2 regions of the Halomonas sp. AOP43-A1-21 genome follow, and region 2 is predicted to be linked to the other one. Evidence: riboswitches for the same ligand, from Rfam matches in the RefSeq annotation. Region 2 holds a riboswitch; the other holds the start of a gene.
The links. Region 2 has a riboswitch for cobalamin ahead of ACT3R7_RS14440 (TonB-dependent receptor domain-containing protein). Riboswitches for the same ligand answer to the same signal wherever they lie in the genome.

Region 1 (4,326 bases), on a different contig from region 2:
ATCTATGTATTGACTCCGACGCGACTTATGTCGCGTTCGGCACTTTTGAACAACCCCTCACGCCGTTCGACCGGCTTGCGCAACCAAAGCGTTAGCAGTACAACCGCCAACAGCACTTCCGCCAGGTCGCCGCCGTAATACATCAATTGGGCGGCGGCCTGTATTTCCTCAAGCGAATGGTCGGTGCCACGTGGCCAAGCGTAGCCGTACATAAGCTTGCCCAGCAGGCTGTGGGTAGCGATAGACGCAAACAGTACCCCTAGCCGAAAACGCAGGCTCAGCCGATGGGGCGACACATCGGGCTCAGCCAGAATCGTCCAGCAGAAAAGATACCCCGCCACCAGAAAATGCACATGTATCCAATAGTGAAGTGCTTGATTATCTAGCGATGCGCTATACAGCGGCGTGAGATAAAGCACATACATACCGCCGATATTGAGTATAAGCGCGCTGACGGGGTGGGAGACGAAGCGCACGAACCGGCTCTGCAGTAAGGCGGCTACACGCCTGCCACCTGCCTGCGGCAACGTGCGTAATAGTAAAGTGATGGGCGCGGCCAAGACCCAGGCAAGCGGCGCCAACATGCCGATCAACAAATGCAGGCTCATATGGCCCACCAGATCATGGTGCGCCCAGGCCATTAATGGGGGCGCCACCGCGATGGCAAGCAACAGGCTGCCTAAGGTAAAAAAGCTACTCCGCCAACCGCTCCAACCAGCCGCTTTATGACGCTGGGCATAAGCCGCCGCTAGATACGCCAGCGTGATTAAAACAATCAGCGCCAACGGTAGCCAATCAAGCAATCCCCCTTGCGCGGCATGGGTATGGTCGTGAACGTGCATGTCTAGCGATGCCCAAGACGCTTGGCACGGCGATAAAACCCGATACCCACAAGCAAAAGCACTATTGCCGCACCGTTCCACACCACGTCGTAGAGCAGTGGATCGACCCCATAGCGAATCTGATGCAGGCGCAAAATTTTGTGGTTGATCAGGCCATCAAAAAGCTGGAAACCGCCCATACCTAAAAAGAAGCCCGTCTTGGCCCAGGGAATTGTCAGGCGCTTGCGCTGGGAAAGGTCAAGCAGCATGAATACGCCTATCACAATGGCGAGTAGCTCGAAGGCATGCAGTAGCCCATCCGAAATAATCCCAAACGTTGGCGTACCAAAATCAAAGAAATGATGCCATTGAAGCAACTGGTGAAAGACTATTTCATCGACGGCCGCCATTACGCCAGTACCCAACAGCACGGCTGCCCATAGCGAGCGTTTCGTATCAATATTGGAAGAAGGGAAATGATTCGCCATGGCATCCTTGCTCCTAGCAGTCTCCCTCAAGTTAGGCACTACACCCTTTTCTCGCAACCAGGAAGCGGTGAGCCAAGGCTATTTTTAACAATGTTAAGTGCCATCGTTACGCCCTAGAATACCCCGGGTCGGTGTTCTTTCGAGAACCTAACAGAGAATCCGCCGCGCCTGGCCGCGAAACGGAACTGCCCCCGCAACTGTAGGCGGCGAGCGATGCTCGACAATGCCACTGGACACTATGTCTGGGAAGGTGAGCTAGCGACGACCCGTCAGTCAGGAGACCTGCCGACACCCTAACCTTCATCGAGCGGGTCGGCTCAGTTTTTTGCTGTTCCAACGGCCTGCTCATCATGCACGGGAGTGTACATGATGTTGAAATTGACCACGGCGGCTGTCGCCAGCCTTGTGCTGGGAAACGCAGCTTACGCCGCTACCGATTACCCCTTGACGCTTGAAAGCTGCGGCCACGAGATCACGCTGGAAAAGCCCCCTGAACGGGTCGTAAGCATCGGCCAGGCACCCAGCGAAATCCTGTATATGCTGGGCCTTGCCGATAAGCTGGAGGGCACAGCGCTGTGGATCAACCCGGTGCTGGATGAGTTTGCAGACGTTGACGCCACCGTTGAGCGTCTTTCCAACGATGCGCCCAGTTACGAGAGTGTGGTGGCCAAAAAGCCTGATCTGGTCGTCTCGGCCTATGAGTGGATGATTGGCCCGGCAGGCGTGGTTGGCACACCAGAGATGTTTGAGGATTTGGGGATCCCCAGCTGGATCATGCCCACAGACTGCATCGGCAAAAGCAATCAACAAAGCATGGATGGCGCCCGCTCGACGCTCTTCGATACCGAGTTGATTTACGAAAGCATTGACACGCTAGCCCAGCTCTTTGACGTGACCGAACGTAGCGATCAAGTGATTGCTGAGCTAAAGGCGCGCGAAGCTGCGGCCGTAGAGAAAGCCGAAGCGCTGGATCTGCCCGATGATATCACCGGTGTTTTTTGGTACTCCTCCGCCGACATGGCCATCGATCCTTATGTAGCAGGTGTCAACAGTGTGCCCGACTGGCTGATGAACAGGCTGGGGATCACCAACGTCGTGACTGCAGAAGAAGAGTGGCCGACCGTTGGCTGGGAAACCATTGCCAGGAGCAACCCTACCTTTATTGCCGCCGCGCGCATGGACCGGCGCCGCTTCCCGGCCGATGATATTGCCGCCAAGCGTGAGTTTCTGGCATCCGACCCCGTTACCCGCGAGACCGAAGCCGTTCAGCAGGAGCGTATTATCGCGATTGATGCGCACGCACTGGATCCCTCGGTCAGGTCAATCTTTGCCTTGGAAGTGCTCGCTGACCAGCTTGCCGATTTTGATCTAACCCACTGATACAGTGGCTATTCCATACTGCGCCCCGTCTACGGGGCGCTTTGTCTTTTATAAAAGGATTTTGTGATGAAGATACTGCTTCGAATCATGGTTCTGCTTGCCCTTTTCCCATTGGCTGCGCAGGCCGAGACACATATTGTCGAGATGCTCAATCGCAACGACACCGGGCCCATGCCCTACGCACCGGATTACTTGGCGATACAGCCCGGCGATACCGTTCGCTTTGTACCCTCTGCGCCAGGCCATAACGTGGCATCGATCGAGGGCATGATGCCGGAAGGCGGCGAAGCGTTCGTCAGTAATATCGGCAAAGAGGTAGACGTCACTTTCGATGCCGAGGGCATCTGGGGCATCAAATGCTCGCCACACTACACCATGGGCATGGTTATGCTGATTCAGGTCGGCGATACCGCCGCTACGCAAGCAGACCTACCTGAATCATTGCCGCCCGCGGCCCAAACGCGCTTTCTAGAGATACTTGAGCGACATAACGGCTGACCAGTGAATAGCGCCTGGTAAAGCGCGGCGACGTTGCCTCGATAGCGCGTTAAGAACGCAGCCAGGCGTTGATTTCTTGAAGAACAAGTTCAGGGTGCGTCATATGCAGGCAGTGACCATGGCTTGCCAGCAGGCGCAGTGTACTATCCGGCATATGGTCACGCATATAATCACCAACCTTAGGATTGGCCAGCGTATCCTGCTCACTCTGCAGAATAACAGCAGGATGTTTTACCTGAGGCAACAGGTGGCGGTAATCCGAAAAGAACGTCGCTTTAGCGAATATCTTGGCGACTACCGGGTCGGTCGAGCAGAAGCTGCTGGAAAGCTCGCCCACTAATAATTCAGAGCTTTCAGGCCCCATTACCAGGGGCGCCAGATAATTAGCCCAGCCAATATAATTTCGATCCATCAAATCGATCAGTTCTTCCAAGTCCGCATGTTCAAACCCGCCATGATAGTCAGGTGGCATGTTCAAAAAGCAGGGTGAAGGGCAAATCATGATCTGACTGGCAAAGCGTTCAGGCTGGGCAATGCTTGCTAGCAAACCAATCGTACCGCTTACCGAATGCCCGACAAAATGCACCTGTTTTAAATCCAGCGCTTCGCAGATATCGGTGACATCCTGGGCATAGCCTTCAAGCGAGTGGTAGCGCGCCTCACTAAAGGCCGATAGCTGCGACTGGCCTGAGCCCACATAATCAAATAGCACCAACCGATAACGGTCTTTTAATGTAGGAACTAGATAGTGCCACACCTGCTGGTCACAGCCGAACCCATGAGCAAGCATTAGTGTTTTTTCGCCAGCCCCGACAATAGTCACATTGTTACGTGCCATGACCTGCTCTTTAGTTAACACGCCGTTTACTCCTTCGTTTTAAATGAGTGAGTTTTATACTTCGCTTGAAACTCCGTTTGATACCACTCATCAATCCATGCGAAAAAAGCGCGAGCGGGCATTGGCTTGGCTATGTAGTAACCCTGACCACATTCACAGCCAAGTTCCATCAGCAGTTGGCTATGCTCTAGTGTCTCAACCCCTTCTGCGACCAGACCACACTCGAATGCGCGAGCAAAGCCGATGACGCCCTTCAAAATGGCTAAATCACTGCTACTGGTCAGCATATTTTTGACAAAAC
Region 2 (4,326 bases):
GTAAATCGAATGTTTAAAACCAGCCCCAACAAAGCGCTGCCCCCCATGCGTGCGGGTGAACGGGAAAGCCGCGCAGGGGGCGAGCAATACTGTTTAAGCCCCCTGCCACTGCCTACGGACAGCGAAGGCTTGGCCGATGTAGCGCATATCGATGTACACCACGATGGTGTCACAATGGATATTCGCCAGGGCGCTAGCCCCGACAGCATGATGACGGCAGGACATATGTTAAGCGTCGGGACTGTGTTTATGAACGGCTTTTTTTTAGTGGTGTTTTGTATGGCAATGATAAAAAACACGGCTTACAGCCAGGTATTAGCATTCTGGGGCGGGGGGCTGTATTTCGGTTTTTTATTTGTATTTATTTTAGGCATTATTTGGATCAATACATTACTCAAACGCATCCCTCCTATTCGCCTAAACCGCCAGCGCCGTGAAGTTGCTTTTGTAGTAGAACCCCCAAGTCGCTTCTGGCTTCCCGCGCCTCAAAATCTGTGGTTAACGTCTGCGGCGGGTGTAGCTGCAGCGGCACCAGGAGGAATGGGGGTCATTGAAATTGGCGAATGGCTGCGCGGTGCCCGGGAGAGTTTCCCTGTGGGTTTAACGCTACTGCATATCGGCGCCATGGCCTTTTTCTTTGTTTATCCTGCTATTTATGACGCCCTCTGTCGGCTATTCAAACGCGAGCGGCGCACGGTGTTGGTGCCCTGGGAAGATGTGGTCGCGGTGTGTGGCTTCAATCCTAACCTGGGTCCAGGGGCGATCACCGGCTTTGGCTGGAACTTTGCGCTGCTGCCGCCGGATCCGGAGCGCCCAGGCTATACACTGCCAGGGGCGGGTATCATCGTCAGCGTGGGTGGCCTGCCCGGAGCGTTGGCCCAGTGGGAGTATATTCGTCGCTTTATGGAAGAGGGGGAAGAGGCCATTACCCCTTCCGCCAAAGAGTGGGGCGTCGAGTGGTACAATGCCTATGTGGCCCGTGAAAAAGCTGAATGCGAGCGTACGAACGACCCAGCCAGGTGGAGGCGCTTTCGGCGTAAGCGGCTCTGGGAACACGCCCGCTTTGCTCACTGGTACACCGAATACCGCATGAAGCATATCCTACCCAAAGCTGTGCCCCGCGACTGGCTTGCCGAGTGGTCGAAGCCTTTACCCGAATCCCAATGGGCCAAGCCCTCGCCAGCACTTGCTGAACTGAGCGGAGCACTCCGTGCGGCTTACCAGCGCGGTGAAAAGTTTGTTGAAATGGGCGATGTCGAAAAACGTTTCGGCATTAATTCTATTAAGTTCAGGCAAACCCCTTACCCTTCGTTTCCATTTAAATAGGAGTGGGGCGTTCTATGCGACTTCGCATGATAGGTGCATGGCGAGCTAGGCAGACATTTAGAAAATTCAACATGACTAGATGCAGTGAGAAAGTAAGCCACGGGGTAATCGCTTAGCGTCTGCGGTAGCGTGGTATTGATGAATGTACTTGAGTAGTAAATCTTACCGATTACTTGGCCACGCCACGTTCAGAGATATATGTTCGCAAAGCCTTCCTCTGGAAGCCTGGTTGTGCAATTGGCTATTCCAAAGAGGCAAGATAACATGCTGGTATTATCAAACGCTCTATAAGGAAGAAGCCATGTCGATGCATGAGTTTGAAGACCTAGTGGAAATGTCAGTCCAGAGTCTTGATCAAGCTGGCGAGCATAGCAGCGAGGATTTGCGTGATCTGTTTTACAATCTTTACCAATTTCAAGCGTCATGGGATACCAGTTTCACGCATTTTCGAGTGATCGATACTCTGCTGGAGCATAAGTTTGTGTATCAGTTTGAGATATCTCAGCATCCTGATTATGCGGAGCACGAGACGTTTTTTAATGGAATCAGTGATTTTTCTTTCATAAATTTAAAGCCACAAGAAGAGTGGCACGAGCAGTCCAATCCAACGGCAGGTTATATCAAGCCTCCTTATTTATTTTTTGATGCTAGTTCACCTCTTTGGCAGCAGTTTGTGGAACAAGGTGATCTTATAGGCAGTGATGCGTTGCCCCCCAAAACGATAGATACTGTAGATATGGTTAAAGAAGTGATTTTTTCCGCTAAATCTCAGGACGATCATGAATTGATCAGTCTCTGGTACACGGCGTTAGGTTTACATGTTGGGTTATTTTCTTCAGAGGAGGAGCAGATTAGTATTAAGGAAAGCTCAAGTATCAGCAATATTAGAGATATAGTACTGGAAACGAACGCTTTAGAGATTGATGCAGGCTACGGTTTTTTAGCACAGCCTACGCCTGACCTGGTTGAGGAAGATGCTTTTTTAACCTGGTGGTTTCAAGTAGGCGAATAATATTTTCAGTTGGGCAACATTAAACTATGCAGAGCATACCTTATTTGTACCCATTGATTATATTTTCGCTTGGTATTGAGTGATTTCGGCTAGATTGGAAAAAATGATCTGCTACCAACCGGTCAGGGCAATCGTTTTTTAAATGTTGTGTTTTGTACGGTAAGGAACCCGTCAAATTGACCGGGTCACGACAACTTGCTAGTTTACGCGCTCTTTCAGGTGTCGGCGGCCAAAGCCGCTGGTGAAACGGGAAGTTGGTGCCCAATCCAACGCTGCCCCCGCAACGGTGATCAAGTTAAGAGCCCTCGTTACCACTGTGCAATATAAACGCATGGGAAGGTGAGTGCTTGGAAGCGTCAGTGTGCTTCGCTTGTCAGCCCGGAGACCGGCCTGAGAGAGAGGGCTATATCAGCCGAACATGCCAGGACGCGGTGGGCGCTCTCAAGGCGATTAGTGACTTCCTGCTATTCCCTTGTGGTGCCTGCGCTTGGCGATTATAAAAACCACGCTGTGCGGGTTGGCACAGCGCGCAAGGTACCTCCTCATGCCTAACTATCTTCCTGTTTCTGCCGCGCTTGCTGCGTTGGTTGTATCTCCCGTGGTCGTTGCTCAGAGTGACCTGCCAAGCGCTCAAGCTGGTTTGCAAAGCACTCTTAACCCGGTAGTGGTTACTGCCGCGCTGGCGCCGCGTACGGCCAATGACAGCCTTTCCTCGGTTACCGTATTGGATGAAGCCACGCTGCGCCGCCAAGACCCGGTGAGCATTACCGATCTGTTTCGTGGCCAGCCGGGGGTGGATGTAAGCTCTAACGGCAGCTTTGGAAAAAACAGCAGCGTGTATATTCGCGGTACTGGAAGCGGCCAAAATGTGCTGTTGATTGACGGTATTCGTTTACGTTCAGCCACCAGCGGCGGGGCTGCCTGGTCGTATCTTGACCCGCGTATGTTTGAGCGCGCTGAAATCGTGCGCGGACCACGGGGTAGCCTGTACGGTGCCGATGCGATTGGCGGGGTAGTGCAGTTATTTACGCCCCAAGCGAGCGAAGCGGGGCCGCAGCCGAGGTTTTCGATAGGCGGTGGTTCGTTCAATACTCAGCGAGTAAGCGCGGGAATCAGCGGTCGCGAAGGCGGTACCCGCTACAGCTTTGCGGGCAGCCACTTGACTACCGATGGCCAGCCGGTTCGTCGCGATGGCGAAGATAAAGGCTACGACAATACCTCTGCGTTGGCGCGGGTTTCGCATACGTTTGAAAATGGCGCTGAGGTGGGTGCCCTTGCGCTACGCGCTCGGGGTAATAACGAATACGATGGCGGTGAAAACGACTTTGTTCAACAAGTAGCCGGTATTTATGGCGAGTTGCCGATCAAGAACAACTGGCACAGCCGCCTCACGCTGAGTGAGTCCCGCGATGAGAGCGATGACTATGCAAGCTTTGGCGACTCGGTATTCAACACCAAGATTAGCACTGCGCGCTGGGAAAATATTGTTACCGCGGGGGCTCACGAGCTGATCGCAGGCGCTGAATACAGCGAGGATAAGGTTGACAGTACTATTGAATACGATGAAACCAGCCGCAGCAATAAAGCCGTATTCACCCAGGCGCTGCTGGACTTTTCACCGTTAACCCTGCAAGCCAGCTTACGCTTTGATGATAATGAAGCCTACGGCGATGAAGTCACCGGCAGCCTGGCAGCAGGCTACGCGCTGGATAACAACCATACCCTGCGGGCCAGCTATGGCACGGCGTTTAACGCGCCGACGTATAACCAGCTTTACTACCCGGGGTTTGGTAATCCGGACCTTGAGTCTGAAACCTCTGAAACCGTTGAAGTGGGTGTTCGTGGCCAGTATGCGCAGTGGTTTTGGGATGCCGCTCTCTATCAAACGGATATTGATAATCTGATTGCGGGGCAGGGCGTTCAGTCTAACGTACCTTCGTCACGGATTCGGGGGGCAGAGCTTGCCAGTGGCGTTGAGCTAAATGATT

Region 1: linked by a shared signal. The riboswitch ahead of ACT3R7_RS03515 (ABC transporter substrate-binding protein) and the one ahead of ACT3R7_RS14440 (TonB-dependent receptor domain-containing protein) in region 2 are both predicted to bind cobalamin.

The regions. Positions count from the first base shown of each region.
Region 1 is NZ_JBQSWC010000004.1:24,790-29,115, reverse strand. Features, by position in the region: gene ACT3R7_RS03525 (cytochrome c oxidase assembly protein) at 3-842, opposite strand; gene ACT3R7_RS03520 (DUF2243 domain-containing protein) at 845-1,309, opposite strand; cobalamin riboswitch at 1,422-1,613, shown strand; gene ACT3R7_RS03515 (ABC transporter substrate-binding protein) at 1,676-2,689, shown strand; gene ACT3R7_RS03510 (pseudoazurin) at 2,756-3,187, shown strand; gene ACT3R7_RS03505 (alpha/beta fold hydrolase) at 3,237-4,025, opposite strand; gene ACT3R7_RS03500 (sensor domain-containing protein) at 4,052-4,326, opposite strand, start outside.
Region 2 is NZ_JBQSWC010000026.1:25,517-29,842, reverse strand. Features, by position in the region: gene ACT3R7_RS14450 (hypothetical protein) at 10-1,326, shown strand; gene ACT3R7_RS14445 (hypothetical protein) at 1,628-2,338, shown strand; cobalamin riboswitch at 2,539-2,746, shown strand; gene ACT3R7_RS14440 (TonB-dependent receptor domain-containing protein) at 2,883-4,326, shown strand, end outside.